DNA from 2 places in the Streptosporangium sp. NPDC000095 genome. Region 1 is predicted to be linked to the other one. Evidence: riboswitches for the same ligand, from Rfam matches in the RefSeq annotation. Region 1 holds a riboswitch; the other holds the start of a gene.
What was found. A riboswitch is a leader RNA that binds a small molecule or an ion and turns the genes downstream of it on or off. The one in region 1 is predicted to bind cyclic di-AMP.
Positions count from the first base shown of each region.

Region 2: another riboswitch for cyclic di-AMP. It lies ahead of ACFY3V_RS09685 (hypothetical protein); the one in region 1 lies ahead of ACFY3V_RS10790 (hypothetical protein).

Region 1 covers NZ_JBIAZS010000003.1:538,205-543,310, reverse strand. Annotated here, with positions in the region: gene ACFY3V_RS10800 (DeoR/GlpR family DNA-binding transcription regulator) at 72-872, shown strand; gene galT (galactose-1-phosphate uridylyltransferase) at 869-1,948, shown strand; cyclic di-AMP (ydaO/yuaA leader) riboswitch at 2,021-2,157, shown strand; gene ACFY3V_RS10790 (hypothetical protein) at 2,161-3,135, shown strand; gene ACFY3V_RS10785 (hypothetical protein) at 3,704-3,961, opposite strand; gene ACFY3V_RS10780 (hypothetical protein) at 4,486-5,004, shown strand.
Region 2 covers NZ_JBIAZS010000003.1:303,360-308,465, forward strand. Annotated here, with positions in the region: gene ACFY3V_RS09675 (hypothetical protein) at 123-440, shown strand; gene ACFY3V_RS09680 (DUF4253 domain-containing protein) at 789-1,535, shown strand; cyclic di-AMP (ydaO/yuaA leader) riboswitch at 1,916-2,065, shown strand; gene ACFY3V_RS09685 (hypothetical protein) at 2,316-3,146, shown strand; gene ACFY3V_RS09690 (hypothetical protein) at 3,324-3,695, opposite strand; gene ACFY3V_RS09695 (roadblock/LC7 domain-containing protein) at 3,708-4,088, opposite strand; gene ACFY3V_RS09700 (hypothetical protein) at 4,147-5,049, opposite strand; gene ACFY3V_RS09705 (roadblock/LC7 domain-containing protein) at 5,054-5,106, opposite strand, start outside.

The DNA.
Region 1 (5,106 bases):
ACAATCCAACAACCTCCCCCACCTGGTCGTGGTATTTTGGTGGAATCTGATGGATTAAGGGGAGTGAGGCGATGCTCGCCCAGCAGCGACAGCAGGCGATCCTGGAAAGGGTGCGCGGCAGCGGCGGGGTCAGGGTCGCCGATCTCGTCCGGGAGCTCGGCGTGTCCGACATGACGATCCGGCGCGACCTCGAGGTGCTCTCCGAGCGCGGCCTGGTGGAGAAGGTCCACGGTGGCGCCACCGCCGCCGGGCCGGGCTCGACCGAAGAGCCGGGTTTCGCCGCCAAGTCGGTGCGCCAGCAGGCGGAGAAGGAGACGATCGCCCGGCACGCCGCCCGGCTCGTCCGGCCGGCCACCGCCGTCGCGCTCTCCGCGGGCACCACGACCTGGACGCTCGCCCACCATCTCGTCGACGTGCCCGAGCTGACCGTGATCACCAACTCGATCCGGGTCGCCGACGTCTTCCACCGCTCCCCCAGGGCCGACCAGACGGTCGTGCTGACCGGCGGGGTCCGCACCCCCTCCGACGCGCTGGTCGGTCCGGTCGCGGTCTCGGCGATCCGCGGCCTGCACGTCGACACCCTCTTCCTCGGCGTGCACGGTATGAGCACCCGCGCCGGGTTCACCACCCCCAACCTGCTCGAGGCCGAGACCAACCGCGAACTGGTCGCCTCCGCGCACCGCCTGGTGGTGCTCGCCGACCACACCAAGTGGGGCACGGTCGGCATCAGCACGATCGCCGAGCTGGCCGAGGCCCACATCGTGGTCACCGACTCCGGCATGACCGAGAAGGCCCGCGAGGAGCTCGCCGCCTCGGTGGGCGAGATGATCATCACCGACCCCCAGCGCGAGAGCGAGATCGCCGGCCGATGAAGCGTACGATCACCCACCTGGCCGACGGCCGGGAGCTTTTCTACTTCGACCGGCGCGACGACGCCGACCGCACGGCACCCGACCGGCGCGACCTGCCGCCCCGTCCCGCCGCCTCCGAGCTGCGCTACGACCCGCTCACCGAGGAGTGGATCGCGGTGGCCGGGCACCGCCAGGGCCGCACCTTCCTTCCCCCCGTTAACGAGTGCCCGCTCTGTCCCTCGACTCCGGGCAATCTCACCGAGGTCCCCTCCTCCGACTACGAGGTGGTGGTCTTCGAGAACCGGTTCCCCTCGTTCTCCGCCCAGCCGGGCGACCACCGGCCGATCGGAGGGTTGAGCGAGGTCCGTCCGGGGGTCGGCAGGTGCGAGGTGGTCTGCTTCACCTCCGAGCACGACTCCGCGTTCTCGCGGCTCTCCCCCGAGCGGGTCGAACTGGTCATGGAGGCCTGGGTCGACCGTACGGCGGAGCTGTCGGCGACGCCCGGCGTGGAGCAGGTCTTCTGCTTCGAGAACCGGGGGGCGGAGATCGGCATCACCCTGGCCCACCCGCACGGCCAGATCTACGCGTACCCCTACGTGACCCCGCGCACCAGGCTCACCCTCGGGGCGGCCGAGCGCCACAGGGAGCGGACGGGCGGCAACCTGTTCGCCGACGTCCTGGCCGCGGAGCGTGCGGCCGAGATCCGGGTGGTGGGCTCGAACGAGCACTGGACGGCCTTCGTCCCCGCCGCGGCGCGCTGGCCCGTGGAGGTCCACCTCTACCCGCACCGCAGGGTCCCCGACCTGGTCGCGCTGGACGCCGGGGAACGCGCGGCGTTCGGCCCCCTCTACACCGACGTGCTCCGCCGCCTCGACGGGATCTTCGGCGTGCCCATGCCGTACGTCGCGGCCTGGCACCAGGCACCGGTCTCCACCGGCCGCGATCTGTCGTACGCGCACATGGAGCTGTTCAGCATCCGCCGCGCGCCGGACAAGCTGAAATACCTCGCCGGGTCGGAGTCGGCGATGGGCGCCTTCGTGAACGACGTGTCGCCCGAGGCGACAGCACAACTGCTGCGCTCTGTTGTCACGAACTGATTACCACTTGGTCTCGTCTTGAGGTCGCATGACCTGCTGTTTACCACTACTATCCTTCCCACATCGGCTGTAAACGCTGATTTGCCTAATCCCGGGCACCTTGCCCGGGAGCCGGGGAACCACCGCACCTGGGGTGAAACCACTTCGGTGGAAGGGCTTCCTCCAGCCCGAACCCGTCAGCTAACCCGGTAGGCGTAAGGAGAGGAGAGTGCGTGGCGGCCCCGTCCCCCACGTTCCGTCGGCGTGCGTCTCTGGCCCTCTGCCTGAGCTCGATCGTCGTGTTCACCATCGGCGCCCCCACCGCCGGAAGCGCGGACCCCAAGCCCACCGAGGCCAAGCTCCGCGCCGAGCTGGCCAAGCTCGGCAAGCAGGTCGACAAGCTGATCGAGACCTACGCGGCCACCCGCGAGTCGCTCAAGATGGCGCAGAAGGCCGAGATCGTCGCCAAGCAGAACCTGGAAAAGGCCGAGAAGACCTACGTCGAGGCCAAGCGGGAGGTCGACTCCATCGTCCAGTTGCGCTACCAGAGCAGCGGCGGAGGGCTGCCCGCGCTGATGTTCTCCGGCGACATGGGCGCCGCCGCGGTGATGGAGCAGCTCACCGCCCAGCAGGCCGCCCACCTGGAGGGCTTCGTCAACAGCATCGACCGCAGGAAGCGGGCGGCCGAGACGGCCGCCAGGCTCACCGACGAGATCGGCGACGAGGCCAAGGAGGTGCAGGCGCAGCGAGAGAAGGCCGAGAAGCTGATCCGCGACATGAAGAACAAGCTCGACCGGCTCGCCCCCACCGGTTCCGGCCGTCGCGCCGACGGCAGCTGGGCGCCGCAACTGCCCACCGGCCCCGACAACATCACCGACCGCACCCGGATCATGCGCGACGCCGTCATGAGGCGCTTCAACCTGCCGTACTCGGTCGGCTGCTACCGGGCCGTCAACGACGGCGGCGAGCATCCTCTGGGCCGCGCCTGCGACTTCATGATGAGCGCCGGTGGCGCGATGCCCACGGCCGCCAACCTCGCGCTCGGCGACGAGATCGCCGCCTGGGCCATCAAGAACAAGGCCAAACTCGGCGTGAAGTACGTGATCTGGCGCCAGCGCATCAACCACGGCTCCGGCTGGAGGTTCATGTCGAACCGAGGCGGCATCACGGCCAACCACTTCGACCATCCGCACATCTCGATGTACTGAACCACCAGACTTCTGCCCTGCGGTGATCTTGTCGCAAGGTCCTCTCAGGACACTTCGCGGACTTCCCGCTTCATGATCTTCGGTTGGCGCGCGATAGAGCGTAGGGCGGCGGAGTCCTGCACGGACGCGCAGGACGGGTTCCCCTGGACGAGCAGGTCCTGAGTCCGACCAGTTGATCGAGTGACGGATGGGAGGTGGCCCGGTTGCGCCCGTAGGTCACCCGGCGCGGCAGGGGGGCGACCAACGAAGACAGATTGGAGGCCGGCTTTTCGCATCCGGCACCACCCGGTCACCCAGCGGTTCCCGAGCCGGACGACGCCCTCGCCGGATCCATCGGTCCCGGGCCCAGGCACTTGCGGCAGGCGATCCTTCCCTCGTCCAAAGCCGCACCGCTGCGGCTTCTTGTGATGAGAACTCATCCACCGGAGGCTCCGCGTCTTTCTCTCCGGCCTTCGGCGAGTTCTCCCGAAAGGCCCGAAACGCCACGGGCGGCGTACCGGATATCCGCAACTGCCCGAATTATTTCTCTGAAATCACCTCATCATCGAGGCGCATAACCATTGGTTATTCAATCCTTACGGAAAGAGCCATTGCTGTTATTGATGGCCGGGGCGATCAGCGCATTCCCGTCGAAGCCATTCGTATAGAACGCTTTGATCTTGATTAGCGTTACCCTCGTCCGAGCGTGGTTCCTGAAGTAGCCCACCGCCCGCACGTCTGCCGGGTGTCGGAACGCATACGTGTTGGAGCATTCATGAAATCCGGTGCCGGTGTGAGCATGGGTCTTGATCCGAACCATCTTGACGTCGGGAGGCACGACCGTCACGGGTTCGGAAAGAAACGATCGGTCACCTTCCAGGTCGCCGGCTCGCAGTGGCCCGCTTGAGCCTGTTGCAGGACCGGGCGCGGGTTCAGCCGAGATCAGGTTCCACTGGTCGATCCAGGCACGGGCCCGACCATGTCCGCACCGTCATCACCTGGCGCGCAGGACCCGGCAGGATCCAGCGCCCGTATGCCGACCATATTCTCTGAATATACCAAGGTCGTATAGATTTCGGTCGGCGCAAAACTCGAAAAACGCTTGAAGGGAAGGGAATTGTAGCGACCAGCAAGCAGAAGAGGATCGCAGGCGTCGTGTCCGTTCTCGGCGTTTCGGCTGACGTCGTTATCGGGGCAGCGCCGAAATGCGGATGTGCGAGGGCCACGTGCTCAGCGCCCGCGCAGCCAGCCGGCTCCATCTTCACCCGGCTCGACGCTCACCCTTCGGCCTGACCACGCTTCTCGAAAGTACCTGCCGACCGGTCAGATGATCGTTTGTCCAGAAACGCCTTGCATGGTGAAGGAGAACCAGTGCGACCCCTTACGCGATTCCGGCTTCCCACGATCGGAGTGGCTCTCACCGCCGCCCTCGGAGCCGGGCTGCTCGTGGCACCCGCCGCACACGCCGCACCCAACCAAAAAATCAGCTACGTCAAGCGAGTCAAGCCGGTCCAGTCCGTGATCACCTATGTCGCGATCAAGGACCACCGTGGCCGGAATTACCCGATCAAGGTGACCACCACCTGGGCCTACAAGTCCTCCAAGTCCGCGCAGCTGCGGTCCATCGTGATCCGCGAGAACGGCTTCCCCAAGGGCGGGTGCATCTTTCCGGACCTTTACTTCGCGAACGCGAACAACTGGGAGGCCCAGCGGGGTAGATACGGCAAAATCTGCGACGGCGGCTCCAAGGCGTATTCGGTCATGAGAACGGTCAAAGTGCGCGGCGGCAGCAACTTCGGGCAGCTCTGGATCCGGACTCCCAACCCGAGCCACCCTGGCTGCTGCGGAGCGCGGCAGTACACCATCCAGTACAACCTCGCGAAGCGCTGAGCCTCCTCAGCCCGACCTTTTCCGAGTACGGCGAGAGCCGCGATCGGGAGCAGCATGGTCAGAGCACCGGAGAGCGCCGGCCCTCCGGTGCTCCCGGCCGGC
Region 2 (5,106 bases), 230 kb from region 1:
CGTACGGTTCGCGCATATCAGGTGTCCGCCGGGCACGTAGGATTCGACGGCTGGGCAGGCGACGACGAGGACGACGAGGACGACGAGGACGACGAGGACGACGAGGACGACGAGGACATGGTGTGAGCTTTGATCTCGGAGTCTGGTTCGCGGCCGGACCGATCACCGCGCGGGAGGCCCTTCTTCGATATCTCGCCTGGGACGAGAGCGGAGCCGCGCCCGGTGAGCCGCGCCCGGAGGTGGCGGCCTTCTACGAGGAGTTGACGGCGCTCTTCCCCGACCTGACCGTCGAGAACTACGGCGCCTCACCGTGGTCCGAGCCGCTCACCGTGGGGGAGGACTTCGTGCTGATGAACGCGGTCTTCCCACGGGCGGGGGAGGTGTGCCGCGTGGTCCTGGAGATGACGCGGCGCCATCCCCTGGTGCTCTTCGAGCCCTAGCTCTCCGGCTTCGCGGGCCTGTCCATTACCCCCGAGACTCACGGCGCCCTCGCGGACGTGACGTGCGGCCCCGAACGGCCTCGTTGAGCATTCGTCGGGCGTGGAGGGGTGGCACCCGCTCGGCTTCGTTCCTCTCTGTACCGATAATTTTTGCCTGGACCAGGGCAGAACTGTCCCTCGGGGTGGTTGACAGGCCAAAATTGATCCGTGGTCAGGATCGGATCGGTAGAGATGAGCGATTGCGAGCGTGAGAGACTCCCGCCAGTTCTGGGCCAGTTGTTCGCCGATGGGGGAGAAGGAGCCCACGAAGGCGAGGGGGACGGGGGAGGCGGGGGCAGGAGGCTCTCGGTGGAGTTGCCGCCGGGGGACGTGGTGTGGCCCGACCCCGGTTACGCTCAGCTCGCGGTCCGTCGCCGTCCGGCGTTCTGGCTGAGTGAGGTGACGGTCTCCGGTGAGTACTGGGCCCGGTTGAGGGCTCAGCACGAGCAGTCGGGCCTGTGGCCGGTCCTGCTGGAGGACTCCGTCCAGCCCTGGTCGGCGGGTCAGATCGCCCCCGACACCGCCGCTCAGATCGACAACTACAACGCCGCCGCGTTCATGGCCGAGGTGTGGTCCGACTGGATCGAGAGGGCGACCCTGGACCAGCTCGAACTCCTCGATCCCTACGGTCCCGAGTGTCCGGGCCCGGCGCCGGCGGGAAGGCTCGCCGCCGATCCCGGTGTGGTCGCCGACTGGTACGCCGGGCTGGTGGCCGAGCGCAGGACCCCGCTCGGGCTCGTCGCGGTGGAGCGCGGGGCCGACGCCCTGGCCGTGATGGGCTGGCAGGGCGCCCTGAACCACAACGAGTGGATGGTCCCGCTCGCGGCCGTCGTACGGAGCTGGGAGGAGAGGTTCGGGGTGCGGGTGGTCGGAATGGGGTTCAACACCCTCGACCTCAGCGTCGCCGCGCCGCCGACGACCTCCGAGCACGCCCTGCACGTCGCGGCGGAACACTGGACGTTCTGCCCCGACAGCATCATCCAGGGAGCGGGGACCCTCGTCGACTACGCCGAGCAGATCAAGGGCAGGAACGCCTGGTCGTTCTGGTGGGACTGACCGGACGGGGATGACCCGCGGGGTGGGGGAGATCCCGTGCGGGTCTCGGTGAGGGGCCCGCGATGGGCTGTCGACCCCCCGGTGAGGAGGCCCTGTGTGGGTCTCGGGGGAGGAGCTTCGTCCCGCGGGCGGGGGTGCCGGCCGCCGGTGGGAAGGCCCTCGTACGGGTCCGGGGCGGGGGTTCTCGCGGCGGATGCCGGGTTGGGGAAGGCGTTCTCGCTGGTAGGGCGGGTGCCGACCTGGCGGGGCGATCGATGGGGCTTCCTTGAAGCTTGTAGGTAGATCTTCTGGGTTTTTCATGGTGTTTGCTTTGCTTTGTCCGGTTTGGTGGGTAGTGTCCACTGTTATCGGTTGGCGACCTGCCCTTCACAAGAGGAGGCGGCCGGCCGACGTCGAATCCCGAGGGCCCGCAGGGCTCCGGAGCCGGGGAACCAATTTTCCGGGGTGAATCCGCCGCGAACGCGCGGCGGTAGGGCAACTCCACCGCCCGAACCCGTCAGCTAACCCGGTAGACGAGATGGAGAGGAGATCCCCTCATGGATCACCGCGTCACCACGTCGGTGGACCCCCTGTCGGCACCGACCACCTGAACTTCAACGCCGCCCCCCGTCCCCTCGACCTCGCCGCCGCGCCTGATCGTGGCACCTTCAGGACCGTGCTCCGCGTAGCGATCGGCTGATCCGGCTACGCCACCTTTTCCGATGAGCGCGTCCCCGCCAGTGCACCCCTTCGGTGTTCGCACCTGGCCGCCCCGTTCCCTCGCGAAAGAGCCATTTCTCCATGCACCCCTCCTTTGGTATGCACAAGAACGACCTGAACACGCCCTGTCCGGGCGAGCGATCCCCGTACAGGAACACCTCCCTCGGGCGCGGCCTCGCCGCGGCCCTCACCGCCGCGAGCCTCCTCGTCTCCGGCGGTGTCGCCCTCGCGCTCCCCGCCTCCGCGGCCCCCGCCTCCGCGGCCCCCGCCTCCACCCGCCTCGCGAACGACCCGGCGGCGGGCGCGCCCGCCGGTACCGAGGCCGTTCTCCTCCAGGGCGCGACCACGGCCTCCTACTTCTGGGACGACTCCTCGGGCCGGGCCGGTGACACCGGACTTCCCGCCAGCGGCAAGCCGATGCAGAAGGGCATGATCGCCAGCCCGAGCTGGCCCCTGTTCACCGAGGGATACATCCTCTACAAGGGCAAGAAGGCGAAGTTCTTCGTCGGCGACCGCGGCCCGGGTAACCCCTCCAACCAGGGCATCATGATCGACATCGACGCCAAGACCTTCGCCGACCTGACCGGCGGCACGTTCAACGCCGGCACGCTCGGCGTGGACGGCAACGGTGGCATGGGCCACATCGACATCCAGTACGTCGTCACCAAGTGGGGCGGCGGCACGGGGATCAAGAACCACCCGGTCGCGTTCTCCACCGGCGCGTGGAACCGCAGGGACACCAACCCGGCCCAGCCGCCGACGACCGTCTTCGCGATGGCGAGGAAGCTGGGCATCGGCCTGCAGACCCAGCTGGTGAGCGCGGAGGCGCGACCCTGGCTCGGCAAGCCCAAGGTGATGGTCGAGCATGTCTCCGAGTACGTCCCCGGCGGCGTGGCCGCAGAGGAGAACTGACCCCGACGGCGCGGCCACCGGGCAGAGACGGTCCTCGTCACCGGCTCCGACGGTGTGGCGGCCAAAAAGAGCCGTCACCGTCCCCGGCGGCGCGGCCATCGGGAAGAACCATCCTCGAAACGCCGAGGGTTCCGGTGCGGTCCGCGCCTGCCGGGGCGCGGACCGCGAACCAAAGGGTCAGACTTCGAGCTTCTCCTCGATGCCGCGCAGGCTGTGCCGGGCGAGTGCGAGGTTGGCCCGGTTCCGGTCGAGGGCCAGGTAGAGGAACAGCCCTTTACCGCTCCGGCCCGAGATCGGGCGGATCACGTGATACTGCGTGCCGAGCGTGATGAGGATGTCCTCGATGCCGTCCTTGAGGCCGAGCGACTCCATGGTCCGCATCTTCGCCCTGACGACCTCGGTGTTACCCGCGGCCGCGACCTGGAGGTCGAGGTCCTTGGACCCGCCGAGCGCGCCGAGCGCCATCCCGCTGTTGTAGTCGACGACGACCGCGCCGATGGCACCGTCGATCGCCATCATCTCCTTGAGCGAGATGTCCATGTTGCCCATTACTGTCTCCGATCACTGGGATATCGATGTGCGTGAGCTGACGGCGGCGAGTCGGTCCGCCGTTCTGCGGCCCTCCAGCCTGAGCAGCCCGAGATTGGTCCCCGGGCGTGCCAGGACTGTGAGAACGATCTTGGGTCCGGCGGCGTAGAACGCCGCGTAGCCGTTGGTTCCGGAGATGAGCGTCTCCTCGAAGGCGCCCTTGCCGGCGATGCCCGTCATCCGGCGGCTCAGGGCGAGCACCGCGGAGGAGAGCGCGCCCGTCTGCTCGACGTCGTTTCTCAGGTCGCTGGCTATCGTCAGGCCGTCGACACTGCACGCGATGCTCCCGTCCACGTCGGGTACGCGTTCTCGCAGCATCGCCATCTCACGGCGTATCTCCTCGCGCAGTTCCACCGGCATCCTCCTTCCGATCAACTTCAGCGTCCGTAGCCTTATCGGCATGTGACCGGGCTCAAGTCATTGCCTCCAATGCGTTCCTGAGCCGGATGAGCAGGTTGACGTCGGCCGGGTCCCCGTTCGCCCTGGGGATCCACTCCGACGTCTCCACGGAGCCCGTCCCGGCCGCCGGGATCTCCGTGGCGCCCTTCGTCCGCCTGGGCAGCGGGTCCGGGGCGGCGGGGGCCTCGGCCGGACCGGGCTCCGGGACGCGGAGCAGCCCGGAGGAGGCGAGCTGTCGTACGGCGAGCAGCACCGAGTACGCGGGACGGCCCAGTTTGCGCGCCAGCTCGGCCGGGGTCGCGACGGAGTCGGCGCCGACGAGCACCTCCCACTGGAGTGCGCTCAGCACCACCCGGTGGGCGCCGATACGCTCCACCGGGACGACCGGGAGCGTGTCCAGCTCCGCGGACGGCCAGATCTGTTCCAACTGCGCCTTCCTCCGCTCGCACTCCCGGAGCAGGCCGGTCGCGTCGAAGTACCACTGCGGTCCGAGCCAGTGCAGCTCCCCCCGCCGGAACCTGGGCCGGTGCCCGGTGGCCCGCAGCAGGAAGTACGCGGCGTCGAGCACCGTGCTGAGCACGCAGAACTCCAGCTCACCCCTGGTGAGCAGGCCCTGGGCGATCAGCCGCTCGCCCCCCGTCGGCTGGGGCTCCCGCGACTTCCGCGACTCCTGCGGCCCGGGAGGGAGCGCGGGGTCCGGTCGCCGGCGGGTGGTGGCCTGCCTGATCTGCCGTACGGCATGGGCGGATATGCCGCGGCGGGCACCCAGCAGGTCCTCCAGCCGAGGGGCGGACGCGCTCTCGGCGTAGGTCACCCGGCCGTCGGTGAGGTAGATGACCCCCGCCTTGCCGAGTCGCAGGGATCCGGTGGCGTGGTCGCCGGCGAGTCCGCTGAGGATGTTCTCGACGCTGGGCACGGGCTCACGTCGATATCAGACGGCCGGAAAGGGCCTGGAGGCGGTGGCGGGCCAGTG